Magnetococcus marinus MC-1: one gene and its partner. The protein of the gene in region 1 interacts with the protein of each later gene in a pairwise test. Links are inferred from orthologs where the notes say so. Each region holds a gene or a part of one and is shown on either strand. Other genes may lie near its edges. The genes, in order: ligA and leuS.

What was found.
Region 2: the proteins of ligA (region 1) and leuS interact in binary tests that used the Escherichia coli proteins (3 or more experiments, as listed by UniProt). The link is inferred for Magnetococcus marinus MC-1 from one-to-one orthologs.

Annotation. Positions count from the first base shown.
Region 1 is NC_008576.1:4,623,855-4,632,518, reverse strand. The notes cover bases 2,232-5,261. They hold ligA (NAD-dependent DNA ligase LigA), read left to right. Parts: upstream 2,232-2,608; coding sequence 2,609-4,915; downstream 4,916-5,261. Other genes in these bases: MMC1_RS18960 (YajD family HNH nuclease), read right to left, coding at 5,162-5,261; metH (methionine synthase), read left to right, coding at 2,232-2,596. Outside these bases: more of metH, read left to right, coding at 1-2,231; more of MMC1_RS18960, read right to left, coding at 5,262-5,515; MMC1_RS18955 (electron transfer flavoprotein-ubiquinone oxidoreductase), read right to left, coding at 5,536-7,164; MMC1_RS18950 (P-II family nitrogen regulator), read right to left, coding at 7,345-7,710; MMC1_RS18945 (DUF1538 domain-containing protein), read right to left, coding at 7,735-8,544; MMC1_RS18940 (DUF1538 domain-containing protein), read right to left, coding at 8,548-8,664. UniProt on the Escherichia coli protein: DNA ligase that catalyzes the formation of phosphodiester linkages between 5'-phosphoryl and 3'-hydroxyl groups in double-stranded DNA using NAD as a coenzyme and as the energy source for the reaction.
Region 2 is NC_008576.1:514,909-523,732, forward strand. What follows is about bases 2,256-5,445. They hold leuS (leucine--tRNA ligase), read left to right. Parts: upstream 2,256-2,655; coding sequence 2,656-5,235; downstream 5,236-5,445. Other genes in these bases: lptE (LPS assembly lipoprotein LptE), read left to right, coding at 5,239-5,445. Outside these bases: MMC1_RS02235 (FAD-dependent oxidoreductase), read right to left, coding at 1-1,461; more of lptE, read left to right, coding at 5,446-5,754; MMC1_RS02255 (Hpt domain-containing protein), read left to right, coding at 6,138-6,503; MMC1_RS02260 (response regulator), read left to right, coding at 6,828-7,931; 7-cyano-7-deazaguanine synthase QueC, read left to right, coding at 7,988-8,674; tRNA lysidine(34) synthetase TilS, read left to right, coding at 8,678-8,824.

The DNA of each region.
Region 1 (8,664 bases):
CGACAGCCTGTTTGTGAACGTGGGGGAGCGCACCAACGTGGCAGGCAGTGCCCGTTTTGCCCGCTTGATCCGTGAGGGCCAGTATGAGACCGCCTTGGCGGTGGCTCGGGAGCAGGTGGAGAGCGGTGCGCAAATCGTGGATGTCAACATGGATGACGCCATGTTGGATGCCCAGTCGGCCATGGTGACATTTTTAAACCTGATGGCCGCCGAGCCGGAGATCAGCCGGGTGCCGGTGATGATTGACTCCTCCGAGTGGCGGGTGTTGGAGGCTGGTCTAAAGTGTGTGCAGGGCAAGTGCATCATTAACTCCCTCAGTCTCAAGGAGGGGGATGAGCCCTTTCTCAAGCAGGCCCATTTGGCGCGTCGTTATGGTGCGGCGGTAATTGTGATGGCCTTTGATGAGCAGGGGCAGGCCGACAGTTACCAGCGGCGTATTGATATCTGCCAAAGGGCCTATGACCTGTTGGTGCATACGGTGGGCATGGAGCCCAATGATATTATCTTTGATCCCAACATATTTGCGGTGGCTACTGGCATAGAGGAGCACAACAACTATGCGGTGGAGTTTATTCAGGCCACCCGCTGGATCAAACAGAACCTGCCGGGTGCCCGCATCAGTGGTGGGGTGAGCAATGTTTCCTTCTCGTTTAGGGGCAACAATCCAGTGCGGGAGGCGATGCATGCGGTATTTCTCTATCACGCCATCGCGGCGGGCATGGATATGGGCATTGTCAATGCCGGGCAGTTGGCGGTGTATGAGGAGATCCCGGTTGATCTAAGGGAGCGGGTGGAGGATGTCATCCTCAACCGCCGCAGTGATGCCACCGACCGTCTGTTGGAGGTGGCCGATCACTATCGGCAGAGCGGCGTAACCGAGGATAAAGCGGATGCCGCATGGCGCAGTGAGCCGGTGCAAGCGCGTCTACGGCACGCCATGATCAAGGGCATTACCGAATTTATTGACGCCGATGTGGAGGAGGCCCGCAGCCTAGCGGCGCATCCGTTGGAGGTGGTGGAAGGGCCACTGATGGCGGGTATGAATGCGGTGGGGGATCTGTTTGGCGAGGGCAAGATGTTTTTGCCCCAGGTGGTGAAGAGCGCCCGGGTGATGAAACAGGCGGTGGCCTATCTGGTACCCCATATTGAGGAGGCCAACCGCCAGGGTGGTATAGAGAACCGTGCCAGTGGCGCGGGCAAGATTTTGTTGGCGACGGTTAAGGGAGATGTCCACGACATTGGCAAAAACATTGTTAAGGTCGTATTGCAGTGCAACAATTTTGAGGTGGAAGATCTGGGCGTGATGGTGGCGGTGGAGACCATTTTGGATCGCGCTCAGGAGAGCGGCGCGCAGATTATTGGTCTCTCGGGGCTGATTACCCCCTCTTTGCAGCAGATGACCCATGTGGCCAAGGAGATGCAGCGCCGTGGCATGCAGCATATTCCCCTGTTGATTGGGGGGGCGACGACCTCTAAGGCGCACACGGCGGTTAAGATTGCCCCGGTTACCGAGGGGTGTGTGGTGCAGGTGAAGGACGCCTCCCGTTCGGTGGGGGTGGCGGCGGCGCTGCTGAGTGCGCGGGAGCGGGATGATTTTATGGCCGCGTGTGTGGCTGAGCATGAAAAATATCGCGCCATTCATGAGCAGCGTAGCACCCGCAAGCCGCTTTTGAGTATGCAGGAGGCACGGGCACGGGCCTTTGCAACCCCGGCTGCCGTAACCCAAGCGGCGCAGCCCGGTGTGCATGTGCTGGCGGATTATGATTTGGCCACTTTGGTGCCCTATATTGACTGGACCCCCTTTTTCCGCACCTGGGAGCTGCATGGTCGTTATCCAGAGATCCTGTCGGATAGCAAGGTTGGGCAGGCCGCCACGCGGCTGTTTGAGGATGCCCAGCAGATGCTGCAAGAGATCATCGCTCAGGGTAGCCTTAAGGCCAATGGGGTGTTGGGGCTCTTTAACGCCTCCCGCGTGGGGGATGATATTGAACTGGCCGACGGTTTAGGCACCATCCACACCCTGCGTCAGCAGCGGGACGGTGGGGAGGCCCCCTGTTATGCCCTGGCGGATTTTGTGGGGCAGGGGGATACCATCGGTATGTTTGCGGTCACAGCGGGCATTGGTGTGGCGGAGTTGGTGGCGCATCATCAAGCGGCCCATGATGACTATCGGGCGATTATGGTAGAGGCGCTGGCCGACCGCTTGGCCGAGGCTTTTGCAGAGCACATTCATGAACGGGCCCGCCGGGAGTTTTGGGGGTATGCCGGGGATGAGGCGCTCTCTAAGGGTGACTTAATTGCGGAGCGCTATGTGGGCATTCGTCCGGCACCGGGCTATCCGGCCTGTCCGGACCATACGGAAAAAGCGCTGCTGTTTAAATGTCTGAATGCGCAGGAGCATGCGGGTATGGCGTTGACGGAGAGCTTTGCCATGACCCCAGCGGCATCGGTGAGTGGTTATCTGTTTGCCCATCCACAGGCACGCTATTTTTCGGTTGGCCGCATAGGTGGCGATCAGTTGGAGGCGTACGCCAAACGCAAGGGCATGTCTGTGGAAGAGATGGCCAAATGGTTGGCCCCCAATTTAGATAGTTAGGGGATTATGGTTATGTCTGCATCCCGTGCCGCAGAGCTGCGTAAGCGGCTCAACCACTATGCCCATAGCTACCATACCCTTGATACGTCACTGGTATCCGATGCCGAGTATGACCGCCTGTTTAGAGAGCTGCAAAGCTTAGAGGCGGCGGATCCCACCTTGATCAGCGCCGACTCGCCAACCCACCGGGTCGGGGGTGCCATCCTGGAGGGTTTTGAGAAGGTACGCCATCGGGTTGCCATGCTCTCCCTGGATAACGCCTTTTCTGCGCAGGATTTGGTGGAGTTCCACCGCCGCGTGCAGGAGGGCTTGGCGGAGTCGGTGGTGGTGGAAGCCGTGCAGCACTATCAGGATGAATATGGCCTGAGCGATTTAGGGGCGCTGGTGGGGCGACCGGGGGCTTTGGAGGGGGTGGCCCGCGATGTGACCCAGCGGCTCAACCAGACCTTGAGTTTTGTGGAGCCCTTGCAGCCACCGGACACTAAGAGCTTGCTGAGCAGTGGCCGCAAAGCGGCGGATATTCTACGTCGTCTGCGTTTGTGGGCGGCGGAACAGCCCCAGCGGGTGGAGTATGTGGCCGAACCCAAGTTGGATGGGCTGGCTTTTAGTCTGACCTATGCAGAGGGTGTGTTGGTGCGGGCGGCCACCCGTGGTGATGGGCAGGAGGGCGAGGATGTTACCGCCCATGCGCGCACCATACAGGATGTTCCCCTAAGATTGCAGGGGGCGGGCTATCCGGCGCTATTGGAGGTGCGGGGCGAGGTCTATATGCCCTTGGCAACCTTTGAAAAACTTAATGCCGAGGCGCGGGAAAGGGGAGAAAAAACCTTTGCCAATCCACGCAATGCGGCGGCGGGCAGTCTGCGCCAGTTGGACCCCAAGATAACCGCCAGCCGGGGTTTGCGGATGTTTTGTTATGGCACGGGTTATGTGGAGGGGGGCACGCTGGCGGACCGTTATGCGGAGATTTTAGCGGCGCTGAAGGGGTGGGGTTTGCGGGTGTCGCCAGAGGCCGAGCGGGTGGAGGGTGCCCAAGGGTGTCTGGCGTATACCGAGCGTTTGGGTGAAAAACGTGAAACCTTACCCTATGAAATTGACGGAGCGGTGTTGAAGGTGGATAGCCAGCGGTTGCGGGAGCGGCTGGGTTTTGTGGCGCGGGCACCGCGCTGGGCCATGGCCTTTAAGTTTCCGGCCACGGAGGAGAGCACCACGGTACAGGCCATTGATCTACAGGTTGGGCGAACCGGGGTTATTACGCCGGTGGCGCGGTTGGAGCCTGTGGCGGTGGGGGGGGTGACCGTGACCAATGCCACACTGCACAATTTTTTGGAGTTGGCCCGTAAGGATGTACGGGTTGGGGATCGGGTCATTGTGCGCCGCGCCGGGGATGTGATCCCAGAGGTGGTGCGGGTGATCCCCCGTGAGAGCCATGGGGCCCTTGCGGTATATAAAGAGCCGGTGGCCTGTCCGGTGTGTGGTGCGCCGACGGAGCGTGAGGGGGGGGAGACGGCCCTGCGCTGTTCGGGTGGTTTGACCTGTCGGGCGCAGGTTAAGGAGGGGGTTAAGCACTTTGCCTCACGCAAGGCGATGAACATTGAGGGCTTGGGCGATAAGTTGGTGGCGTTGCTGATGCAAGCGGGTTTGGTTGAGCGGATTTCGGATCTCTACCGGCTGCATGAGCAGCGGCAGGTCTTGGTGGGGTTGGAGCGGCTCGGTGGTAAGTCGGTGGCCAATTTATTGGAGGCCATTGAGCAGAGCAAGGCACAGTCAGCGGCTCGATTTTTGTTTGGTTTGGGCATTCGGGATGTGGGGGTTACGCTGGCGGGCTCCTTGGCGGCGCATTTTACCAGTTTGGATGCGTTGATGGCAGCCACGGTAGAGGATTTGGTCGGCATTGAGGATGTGGGCGAGGTGGTGGCGCGGCGGGTGGTGCATTTTTTTGCCCAAGCGCACCATGGTGCGGAGTTAGCGGCATTGCGGGCGTTGGGGGTGGCGGCGGCGGGTGAGCCATGGCGGGTTGAGCCGGATGGGCATGGGGTAGCAGCGGCGGAGCAGCCCTTATCGGGTCTGTCGGTGGTTTTGACGGGCACCCTGGCGGGCCTGACCCGTGAGGCGGCGGCGGTTCGGTTAGAGGGGCTAGGGGCCAAGGTTGTGGCTTCGGTTTCTGGCAAGACGGGTTGTTTGGTGTGTGGGGAGAGTGCGGGATCCAAGCTGGCCAAAGCGCAGAAGGCGGGGGTGCCGGTGTTGGATGAGGCCGCTTTAGAGGGGCTATTTAGGGGCGAGATACCCCCTGAGATTCAGGCCCGTATGCAGGGGTGATGGGGCGATGCGTTGGGGGGTTGGGGTGAAGCGTGGTTGGCCATTATAGGGCGCACGATTGTGTTTGAAACGGAAAAACAGCGTAAAGAGCGCAAGCGGCCATGGGCAGGGGTGCCGCGTGGGGGCACCCGTTACAGGGCTGCCCACGGGGGGGTGCCGCTCTTGCGCGGCAAGATCCTGTTTCCCAAACACGACCCTAGTGCCTAAGTTGTGCCCCAATGGGTGGTCGTTATATGCCGCCTGGGTTTAACCGCGGTTTTTACCTTCCATCAGCGCTTTGAGTTGGGCAAAGGGGTTATGGGTGGCGGCGGGGCCTTCATCGGGCTGGTTGCCGCCGGTGCCATACATTTGGGCCTCGGTCATGCGTGCATGTTCATTGTCATGACAGTAGAGACACAAAAGCTCCCAGTTGCTGCCATCTTCGGGATTGTTAAAATGGTCATGATCCTTATGATGAACCGTCAACTCTTGGACATTCTTGTGGTTAAACTCACGCTGGCAGCGCCCACATATCCAGGGGTAGATACGTAGCGCCTTCTCGCGATAGCCACCGGATTTCATTAAGGTATTGATGCGGTTCTCTAGCTTTTCCATACTCATGTTATGTTCCTTATGCCGACCTACATATCCCGATAATCGGGACCATTGCCACCCTCTGGGGGGGTCCAATGGATGTTGTTAAAGGGATCTTTAATATCACAACTTTTGCACTGTAGACAGTTGCCCCCATGGCGGAGGTAGATAATGGCCCCGCTTGCATCCCGTTTGACTTCAAACACCCGCCCCGGACAATAACGCAGCTCAGGAAAACCAAAACGTGCCCCCTGGCGGGCGGGTAGGGTGGCATCTCTAAGCTGTAAGTGGATGGGTTGATCCTCCTCATAACTTAGACCACTGGTGGCTAAGGCGTACTCAACCGAATGACCGGTGGGGGTTGTATCATAACGCATTGGTTGCGCCCAATCCAACCCACTCGGCCAGGGACGCAGACGTGCCCGGTCCTCTTGCTGCCAGCGTAATGAGAAACCGTTTTCACCCCGCTGACGTAGCCCGGTCCAGGCGGCCACCGCCATGCCCCCCAACTTGCCACCCATGCGAAAACCTGCCCGCACATTGCGTTCTTCTTTAAGGGTTTGGGCAAGGTCCGAAGCCTCCCATGCCTGTTGATACCGGCGTAATGCGGTGGCTCCCCCATCCCCCTCAGCCAGTGCCTGCACAATGGCGGTGGCCGCCAAGACCCCGGAATGCAGCGCCCCTTTTACCCCCTTTAAGCGGGCGGGATTAAGAAAACCGGCACCATCACCCACCAGTAGCCCACCATGGAAATAGAGCTTGGGCAGTGCCAGCCAACCCCCTTGGCTCACAGCGCGTGCGCCATAACCAAGCAGCGTGCCCCCCTCCAGCAGGGGGGCTAGGGTGGCATGCTGTTTCCAACGCTGTAGCGCCCCATAGGGGTCAAAGGTGGGATCTTGATAATCCAAACCAACCACCAGCCCCAGCGCGATACGCTGGTTGGGTAGATGGTAAATAAACCCTCCGCCATGGACACGCTCTAGGGGCCAGCCCAGGGTATGACGGATGGTGCCCGGCACACTCTTGGGCACAGACCACAGCTCCTTCATACCCAAGCCGTAGGTTGGGGGGGGGCAGCCATGGTTGAGCCCCAGCTCGGTAAGCAGGGGTTGGGTGAGAAAACCCCGAGCACCCTCGGCCAATACCGTGACCTTGGCGTGAATCGCTACCCCTGGCTGATAGGTGGGCTTTTTCCCGCCGTGGCGGTCAAGGCCCATAGCGCCAGTCACAACACCGCTGATGTGCTGCCCGTCCCGCAGCAGTTCCACGGCGGTAAAACCGGGAAAAATCTCCGCGCCCAAGGATTCCGCATGGTCAGCCAACCAACGACATAATCCCCCCAACGGGTAGAGCTGGGCACCATGATCCTGCCATTTTTTGGGATGGGGCAGGGGAATGGCCTGGGTTTTGGTCAAGAACTGGGTGGTGGCATGCTGGACGGTGGCCAACAGCGGGGGCGGTGTGGGTGGGGCGGCATAGGTGCCGAACAGCAGATCCAGGGCATCGGGCTCAACCAAAGCCCCAGAGAGCTGATGCCCACCCACACGGGCGGCCTTTTCTAAAATACAGAGTGAGATCGGCTGGGAAGCCCGTTGCAATATCGCGATGGCGGTTGCCAAACCGGCAGGTCCAGCACCCACAATGGCAACGTCATAGTGTAGGGTTTCGCGGGTCATGAGGGTGGACCTCCCCAAGCGGGCTGGTTGGGCAGAGCTTGGTCAAACAGGCAATGTGTTGTCCATCAAGCGGCGGAGCACGGGCCGAGTGGTCTAACAAAACGGGGCGTGCCGTCGCGTTATGGGAGAGCACGGGGGGCCCGGTCGGCAGGCCATGGGACCTATGTTGGGGCGCGGCCATTAGCTGGTTGGGGTGGCATCCTTAGCCAGCGCTTCCAGCTCCTCTTTAAACCGAGGGATTTGACTCTCCAGACCGGCCACTTCATCCACCCGTAGGGCAAAGGCGATACCGGTGCCGGGACTGGCAAAATTTCCACCCTCATGGATCGCAGCCAGAATGCCTGGGGTAAGGTGCTCTTCGACCAACATGAAGGAGATATCCCGCTGGATATCGAGGGTTAGGCCAAAAAAGGTGCGTGCCTCATGGATGCCCGTGCCGCGACCGGGCACCACCGTCGCGCCGGTGGCGCCCGCAGCTTTGGCCGCATCCACAATACGATCGGTTAAATCGGTACGGGACATTACAACGATCAGCTTAAAGTGCATCATAGCGCTCCTTTGGTACCCTCTTCAACGGGAGGTGCCATCCTGTTGGCGGGCATCCTGTAGAGGTTTTTGTGCCCGTTTGGCCATCCATGCGGCCAGTTGAGCATAACCCATCACCGAGATCATGGGAAACAGACTGGCAAAGGCGATTAAACCAAAGCCATCCAGCAGCGGGTTGCGGCCTGGAATGGTGGCCGATAGACCCAAGCCCAGGGCTGCCACCAGCGGCACGGTGACGGTGGAGGTGGTAACGCCGCCTGAATCATAGGCCAAGGGGATAATCATGCGGGGTGCATAAAAGGTTTGCACCAGCACCACCAAGTAACCCGCGACAATATAGTAGACCAGATTATGGCCGGTCACGATGCGAAAAGTGCCCAATGTGATGCCTACCGCCACCCCCAGCGCCACCGCGATGCGCAGGTGAAAGGGCTCAACCGTGCCCCGTGACACCTCTTGTGCTTTTAGGGCCACCGCCAGCAAAGAGGGTTCGGCAATGGTGGTGGCAAAACCGATGAGAAAGGCAAAGAGATAGATCCAGCCATAATTCCACCAGCCTGGATGTTCCGGTACCAGTGGTGTGCCAAACACCAGCATGGGGTCGGATAGCTGGGCGGCCATCAATTTACCAATGGGAAACAGCGCCTTTTCTAATCCAGAGAGGAACAGCGCGAGGCCCAGCAACACATAGATAAAACCGATGATGGTATGGCGAGCATGGGGTAGGGGTTTACGCAGAACTAAAAATTGAAATCCCACCAGCAGCAGCAAGATGGGTAGAATATCGCCAATGGTGCTCAACAGGGTTTTGGCCAGATCAAGTAGGATCTCCATCGCTTAACCTACCCCCATGACAATGGTACCGTAGAGCATCACAAACAGGATGGGTAGTAGACTGGCAAAGGCGATTAAGCCAAAGCCATCAATCATGGGGTTACGGCCATGGATAACCGA
Region 2 (8,824 bases), 4.1 Mb from region 1 along the record:
CTCCATAGCCCGCAGCAGATCGACATTAAACACTTTGGATTTGTCATCCAAGTGCATGGTGGTGAGATCTTGGCGCAGGGTGGGGATAAGATCCGCCGCCTTTTGAATGTTATCTGGGTGACGGAAGACGCTGACATAGGCGTTCATGGACTCACCCAAGCGTTCACGGATCGAGGCCGGGCGCACCCCCTTGTTAGGACGGTCGACCAGCTGGGCAATGTTATCCTTAACCGCCTGAACTTCGCTTGCGGGCAGGGTCGGCATCTCCATGGAGCCAAGCTTGGCACCCAGTTCACGACCGGCGATGTAGCCAAACACAATGGTATCCAACAGCGAGTTGCCCCCCAAGCGGTTGGCACCGTGTACGGAGACACAGGCCGACTCACCTGCGGCCCACAGGCCGGGCAGGATGGTTTCACCATACTTATTGGTACGAATGCCACCCATGGAATAGTGGGCGGTGGGGCGTACTGGAATGGGGGTATAGACTGGATCGACCCCCTCTAGGTCACGGGCCAGTTGGCGAACCTGTGGCAGGCGCTCATTAATTTTTTGCGCACCCAAGTGGCGCAGATCCAAGAAGATGGCACCATCCACCCCGCGCCCTTCAAGAATTTCGGTCTGTTCCGCCCGGGAAACCACATCGCGGGAGGCCAGCTCCAGCTTATTGGGGGCGTATTTGGTCATGAAGCGGTCGCCATCTTTATTGATGAGATAGCCCCCTTCACCACGGGCCCCTTCCGTGACCAGAATGCCGGAGTAGCGTAGGCCGGTGGGGTGAAACTGCACAAACTCCATATCGCACAGGCTGGCACCGGCCCGGTAGGCCAGGGCCATACCATCGCCAGTGCTGGCGGTGGCATTGGTGCTGGTGAGGAACACCCGCCCATAACCACCGGTGCAGAGCAGGGTGACTTTGGCTTGCACACCAAACACCTCACCCTTTTTAATATCGTAGGCCACGACACCGGCGATGCGGCCATCCACATTGGAGATTTTCAGGATCTGGCACTCTTCGTAGACCCGCACCCCAGCCTTGACCAACTGCTCCCACAGGGTATGCAGCAGCACTTGCCCGGTGCGGTCGGCGGCGTAGCAGGTGCGGTCGAAGCTGGCGGCCCCAAAGGGGCGTTGCGCAATCAAGCCATCTTCCAGACGGGAGAAGGGGGTGCCCATACGGTCCATTTCCAGCACCGAATTGGGGGCCTCTTGGCACATCAGTTCAATGGCATCCTCATCACCGATAAAATCGGACCCTTTTACGGTATCGTAGGCGTGGGATTCCCAGGAGTCTTTGGGGTTAATGGCTGCGTTAATGCCCCCTTGGGCTGCGCAGGAGTGGCTGCGTAAGGGGTGCACTTTGGAGATGACGGCAACGTCAACCCCCGCTTTGACCGCTTCAACAGCGGCCCGCATGCCTGCCAATCCCGCACCGACAATAATCAGGTCGTGCTTGTACATAACACCTCCGGTTCTCATCTCCCCACAGTCATGCCTGTGGGGTCGAGCATCAAGATCCGCCAGGATGTCGGTGTGGCGGATGGAAAACGCCGAAACGGTCTAGCAAAAACCGATGGCGGGGAATTAAGGTCTCGATTGTGGCCTGAATAGCGTAGAACACCAAATTTAAAAAACCAATGCCCAGGATTGCTGGGGCTGATACCTGACAGTTGAGGATGTAATGTTTTTTTGTGCTTTAAAGACAATAAAACATCTTGTCACTGTACTATTTAAAGTGGCTTCCACAACGTATTGGCGCAGTGTGCGCCTGTTGAGAGCAGATAGCAACCCTTTACTTTATGGAATAATCTAAAAAAGTGATTATAGCTCAACATGTTATTATTCATTATAAATGAGGGGCATTCCCATAATTATTGATGCGGTGTAAGTGAATCTGGTAAGAGACGCAAAATCCGTGGGTTGCTGTATGGTGTACGCTGTACATATAAAAATTTTCTCCATTCGCATTGTAACCATTGACCACGCCCTCCCTGAAGGTGGTGTCGTGAGCAGGGAGGGGCCATGAAGTTCGGCCCTTTTCCCTGGAACAGGTTTTCAGCGTCTGGGTCGCTGAGACGCCGTTTTTCCGGCAGGTGGAGCGGAAGCTGTGGATACGGCAAAAGGTTGCGGCTCCTACCTGAGAACGGAAACAGCCAGAGATCCTCTGGTAGAGCTTGGTTATGCGCAGGTCGTTCTTGGCTGGGTTGTTCGAAAAGGGGAGATCGGGGCTGTCCAGGAACAGCAGGAGGCCATGTTCATGGCTACGCAAGCGTTGTCAGAAGGTTTCTGGAGTTGCTGCGTTTGAGTCTACCCCGTTTGCCTTTGCGGTGGTACTGGTCGGGTGGTGGGCATTCGGTAAAAGGCGAAAGCGGAATGGGTTTGGCTTGGCTGGAGATTTCTTTAAAATACGCGAAAAACCGTAGCAAGGATTTTTTGTCCGACAGGGCGGTGAATGGATACATTCCATTCACAGAACCGCACAGTACCACAGATTGCCCATCGCTGTAGAGTGGGTGCAACGCATGGCGGGAAAATTGCCGATCGGGGTGAACTGTGGTACAAATGGCTGCTTGCCCACCGCTACGGGGCGGCGCACCCTGTCTCTGGGTGGGTGGAGACTCCCACATCACCGAATAACCGAAAAGTTGGCGATCCATGGACCAAAAGTACAATCCCCAAGCGATAGAATCCAAATGGCAGAAGATCTGGCACCAGCAAAAAACTTTCGCCACCCCCGAAAATCTGGGGGATAAGGAGACCTTCTATCTATTGGTGATGTTCCCCTATCCCTCGGGGCGTATCCACATGGGCCATGTGCGTAACTACGCCATTGGTGATGTCATTGCCCGCTATCAGCGTATGCAGGGCAAAGCTGTGCTGCACCCCATGGGCTGGGACGCCTTTGGCATGCCCGCCGAAAATGCCGCTGCCCAGCGCAAGGTACACCCCCGCGATTGGACCTATGAAAACATTGCCACCATGCGCGAAGAGCTTAAAAGCATGGGGCTCTCTTACGATTGGGATCGTGAGTTTGCCACCTGTGATGAAGATTACGCCCACGCCGAACAGGTGCTCTTTTTGCGGCTCTATGAAAAAGGCTTGGTCTACCGCAAACACGCCTTTGTAAATTGGGATCCTGTGGATCACACCGTGCTGGCCAACGAACAGGTGATTGATGGCTGTGGTTGGCGCAGTGGTGCCCCGGTGGAGCAGCGCGAGCTCAACCAGTGGTTTTTCCGCATCACCCACTATGCCGACGAGTTGCTGGATAATCTCCAACATATGGATGGTTGGCCGGAAACGGTGCGCACCATGCAGACCAACTGGATAGGCAAAAGCCACGGGGTGGAGTTTGCCTTTGCGTTGGAGGGCTATCCAGGCACCCTGCCGGTCTACACCACCCGCCCCGATACCCTGATGGGGGTTACCTTCTGCTCGGTGGCTGCCGAACACCCCATTGCGGCGGCGGTGGCAGAGAATAACCCAGCCGCAGCGGCCTTCATTAAGACGTGTCAAGGGGTGGGTACCTCGGAAGAGGCCCTGGAAAAGCTGGAAAAAAAGGGATTTGATACAGGCATTAAGGCCATCCACCCCATCACCGGCGAATCCTTGCCCGTCTATATTGCCAATTTTGTATTGATGAGCTACGGCACCGGTGCCGTCATGGCGGTGCCGGCCCACGATCAGCGGGATTTTGAATTTGCCAAAAAACATGGCATCGAGATCAAAGTGGTGATCCAGCCCGAAGGGCAGACTCTGCACGCCGAGCAGCTGAGCGAGGCCTATACCGGTCCGGGTCGATTGGTCAACTCGGGTCTGTTTACCGGAATGGACAATGAGCAGGCCAAGCAGCGGGTCGCCGAATATTTTGAGGCCCAAGGGATCGGCAAGGGCACCATCAACTATCGTCTGCGGGATTGGGGCATCAGCCGCCAGCGCTACTGGGGCAACCCCATCCCCATGGTGCATTGTGCAGCGTGTGGTGTGGTGCCGGTACCGGTGGCACAACTGCCGATCCAACTGCCCAATGAGGTGGATTTTAGCGAGCCGGGCAATCCCCTGGAGCGGCACCCAAGCTGGAAAACGTGTGACTGTCCCCAATGTGGCCAGCCCGCCCGCCGCGAAACCGATACCATGGATACCTTTATGGAGTCCTCCTGGTATTTTCTGCGTTACTGTTCGCCCCACATGGGTGGAGTCCCGTTGGACAAGGCTGCGGTTGATCGCTGGATGCCGGTGAACCAATATGTGGGCGGCATTGAGCATGCGGTGCTGCATCTGCTCTACGCCCGTTTTTTCCACAAGGCGCTGCGGGATATTGGCGAAGTAAGCTGCGACGAACCCTTTGCCCGGTTGCTGACCCAGGGCATGGTACGCAAGGATACCCACCGCTGCGCGCAGCATGGCTGGCGCTACCCCAAAGAGGTGCAAGAGCGTGACGGCGCATTATACTGCATCGAGTGTGGTGGGGCCGTTACGGTGGGTCGTAATGAAAAGATGTCCAAATCCAAGCACAATGTGGTGGACCCCAATGATCTGATCGCGGGCTATGGGGCAGATACGGCGCGTCTGTTCATGTTGTTTGCCGCACCCGCAGATCGGGATTTGGAGTGGAACGACAGTGGTGTGGATGGGGCATGGCGGTTTTTGGGTCGGGTCTGGCGCTTGGTACTGGCAGCCATCGAGCGCTGTGGTGAGCGCCAAGCTTGCACCACCACCCCGGCTGATGAGCAGCTGAAAGCCTTTCGTAGCCAGCTACACAACACCATTGTCAAGGTGACGGAGGATCTTAATCGCCAATCCTTCAATACCGCCATAGCGGCGGTGATGGAGATGAGCAACGGTGCCATCGCCACCTTTAAAGGAGAGGATAGATTAACCGGCGAGGCGTCCGCGCTGCTGTGGGAGACCGCGCAGGTAACGGTAAAATTATTGCATCCCTACGCCCCCCATATGACCGAGGAGTTATGGCAGCGTATGGGCGAGCAGAGCCTGCTGAGCGATACCCCATGGCCGCTGGCTGATGCGGCAGCATTGGTTAAGGAGCGTGTGTTGATCGTGATTCAGGTCAACGGTAAATTGCGTTCTAAGCTTGAGGTGCCGGTGGATATGGCACAAGAGGCTATAGAAAAGCTGGCTCTGGCCGATGAACATGTTAAAGTGCAGACGGAGGGTAAAACCATACGTAAAGTGGTGGTGGTGCCCGGTCGATTGGTTAACATTGTGGCGAACTAAGATATGAACGTGACTCTGCGGTTATTGCTGATCCTATCCTCCCTGTTTCTGAGCGCCTGTCTGGGCTATCGTTTTCCTGGTTCGGCGGCCCCCGCGGGTGAGGGCTTGCCCCCGGTGCTGGTGCAGGTTAAGGGGGATGGGGCATACAGTCATCCACGCCTTGCGCGGATGTTGCAAGAGCAGTTGCAACAGCGTTTGGGGGGCACCCCCAGTGGGGATAAGCGCACTTGGCCGGTGCTTATTGTGGAGATGAGCACGCTGGAGCGGGTGCTGCGGGTGCAGGAGCAGTCGGGTCGTTCGGACCACTACCGCATTACCGCCAGCGCCCAACCCAGTTGGCAGATCGGCGGGCAGACGGCTCTGCCCAAATTGCCCATGGTTAAAGCGCGGGCCAACTACTACGAAATGCAGGCTGCCACCACCAACCAAGCGGCTTCCGACCTGGCGCGGGAAGAGGCGATTAAACAGTTGGTGGCGTCGCTGGCCACGGTATTATATGAAACGCCTCATCTCCCCTAGGAGAAAAATGGCGGCATCCAGCCCGTGGTGGGTGGTATGACAGCATGAGACCCCTAAAAAAAGAGCACCTCCGTTGTGGAGGTGCTCTTTTTTTAGGGGTATGGTGGTATGGGATTGCTCCATGCGATTCCCCAAATCAGCGCCATGTGGATGACGGGTAAAGTGCGTTTAAATCGGAAAAATAAGCACTTGGTTTAGGGGTCTGCATGGCGCGTGTGGTAAATGAGGGTGTCTATTTACGCCATACTGACAGTAGGGTAGCGCAGCTATGGGGATTGGCCCGCTGTGTGTTAGCATGGGGACCCTCTTTGGCCGCCTAGCTTACCTTGTGGCCCGCCCCAGGAGCTATGGCAAGGCAACTTTAGAAACCGTGGAGCCCACCTATGTTGTCCCTAGCTGAAATCGGTCTGGATGCGCAGATTTTTGCACGCTTGCTCGAACAAAATAAGCGCTCTCCAGGATTTCTGAAAAAGTTGTTTAATCTTTACATACGTAATGGCGAGCAGTTGCAACAGCACTTTGCGCACGCACACCAACAGGGGGATTGGAGCGCCATGCGTTTGCATGCGCATACCCTAAAATCCTCCAGTCTCACGGTGGGTTTGCAGGGCATAAGCCAGCAGGCCCGCAGGCTGGAAGCGTGTTGTCAAGCGGAGCAGGATCCCCAACGCTTGTCTGTCGCGTTGCAACAACAGTGGCAGCAGGTGATACCCCAACTGCAAGCCTATCTGGAGCAACAAGAGAGGTAATCAAGGAAGATCTTGAAAGGTTGCGTGGAAAATGTTTAACGTAGGATTGAAGTGCGTACAAGCCGTTTTTTAAAGAGGAAACTTTGCTACCCTTAGCAACCGGCTCGCGTGGGATTAAGCCGTGCTGTCCAGGATGGGGGGCTCTGCCATGTTAACCGGGGTGTTGCCCTCTGTATGGGGAAACCGCAGTCGACACATGGCTGGAACGTCGCTCAAACAAGCGTGGCACAGCGGGGGAGAAGACGAACGGGTGGGGTTGACACGGCCAGCGCGCGCATTTTTTATGAGTCAATAAGTCCCTTATGGATGTTAGGAATAGGTACCGTGCGGAAAATTTTAATTGTAGAAGATGATGAAACCAGCGCTTGGTTGCTGGAGAGTTTTTTGCGTAGCGAGGGTTACGAGGTCATTCTGGCGCGGGATGGTTTTGCAGCGGTTGAGCGCTATCAATCGGCCGATCCAGATCTGATTATTATGGATATCCTGTTGCCCGGTCAGGATGGCTATGCGGCCACCGAGCAGATACGCGCCATCACTCGGAATGAGGATTCACCGCCCCCCATTATCTTTCTCACCGCCATTGAGAGTGATGCCGAACTGGCCCGCTGTCTGGATTGTGGGGGGGATGATTTTGTGGTTAAACCTTTTAATCCCATCATCTTGAAAGCCCGTATCCACTCCCTATTAGAGCGTTTGGCCTTGGCTGAAGAGAAGCAGCTTGCCCTGTTTCAGATCGCCTCCGTGTTGGACAAACTCAGGCAGAGCAGCCATTTTCAAACCAGTGATTTGGTTTTTCTGGAAAGGCCGTTAGGGCGCATTAGTGGGGATGTGGTGCTCTCGACCAGTAAAGCCAATGGGAACCGTCTGGTTGTGATTGGTGATTTTACGGGCCATGGTCTGCCAGCGGCTATCTGTGGTTCCTTGGTGATTCCCCTGTTTTATGAGATGGCCGCAGCGGATGCGGACACGGAATCCATTATCGGCTCGATCAATACAACGCTGTATGAAAAACTGCCCAGTGGTTTTTTTATGGCGGCCTCTGTTATCGAGTTTAATCCCCACGCCAAGCAGGTAACCTTCTGGAATTTTGCAGCACCGGGTTGCTTTATCCGGCGAGGGGAGGCGTGGCAGGCCTACCCCCTTTATCAATTGCCCTTGGGCGCAGTGGAGCAGTTGCCAAAGCCTTTGGAGTCGGCAACTCTGGCGGTTCAATCCAACGACCGCGTTTATGCCTATTCCGATGGTCTGTGTGACACCCTTGGGGTAATGTTGGAAAAGGATGATCCCACACCCTTGATCCAATTTTTAGACCAGCTATTCTGTTGCGAAGCGACGGAAGGTGCCATTACGGCCCTGCCACAACCCTTGCTCGATCAATTGACGGGTGCCTATGATGATATTACAGCGGTGGTCTTGACCATTCCTTAAGCAGGTGGTTTTGTGGTAGCATCACCCTCTTTTGCAACCCTCTTTTTAAAAATCGAATGCCAACGATCATGTCAGCAGTGGTTCTACTCTCCGGCGGCTTGGATTCCGCCACGGTTTTACGTATGGCCCATGCCACGGGTCAGCGTATCCATGCCCTGAGCTTTCGCTACGGCCAGCGCCACACCATGGAGTTGGAGATGGCCCGCAAACAGGCCCTTAGCCTGCCTGGGGTGGCGCATCGCATCATGGACCTGCAACTCTCCCTATTCGGCGGCTCTGCGTTGACGGCGGATATTCCCGTGCCAAAGGGTGGGGTGGATGAGAACACGATCCCGGTTACTTATGTGCCGGCGCGTAATATGGTGTTTCTCTCGCTGGCACTGGCTTGGGCAGAGTCGTTAGGGGCGCAACATCTCTATATCGGGGTCAATGCGGTGGACTATTCCGGTTATCCCGATTGCCGCCCTGAATTTATTCAATCGTTCCAGCAAACCGCCAATCTGGCCACCAAAGCGGGGGTAGAGGGACACCCCTTCACTGTGCATACCCCTTTGATTAACCTTACTAAAGCTCAGATTATTCAGCAGGGATTGGCCCTGGGGGTAGACTATGGCCTAACCCGCTCCTGTTATGATCCCGACGCTCAGGGTGCAGGCTGTGGCTTGTGTGATGCCTGCCGTCTGCGCCTACAGGGATTTGCCGAAGCTGGGGTGCCCGATCCGGCACCCTACCAGGGGCCGTGACGCTTGGACGCCAAACAGCGCGCCTCGTTGCAGCGCCGCTTTGCCACCCATCTTCAGGGGCTCTTACCCCAATGGCCGCTCTCTGCCCCGCTGTTGGTAGCGGTGTCGGCGGGGGTGGACTCTAGCGCGTTGCTGCATCTGTTACGGCTC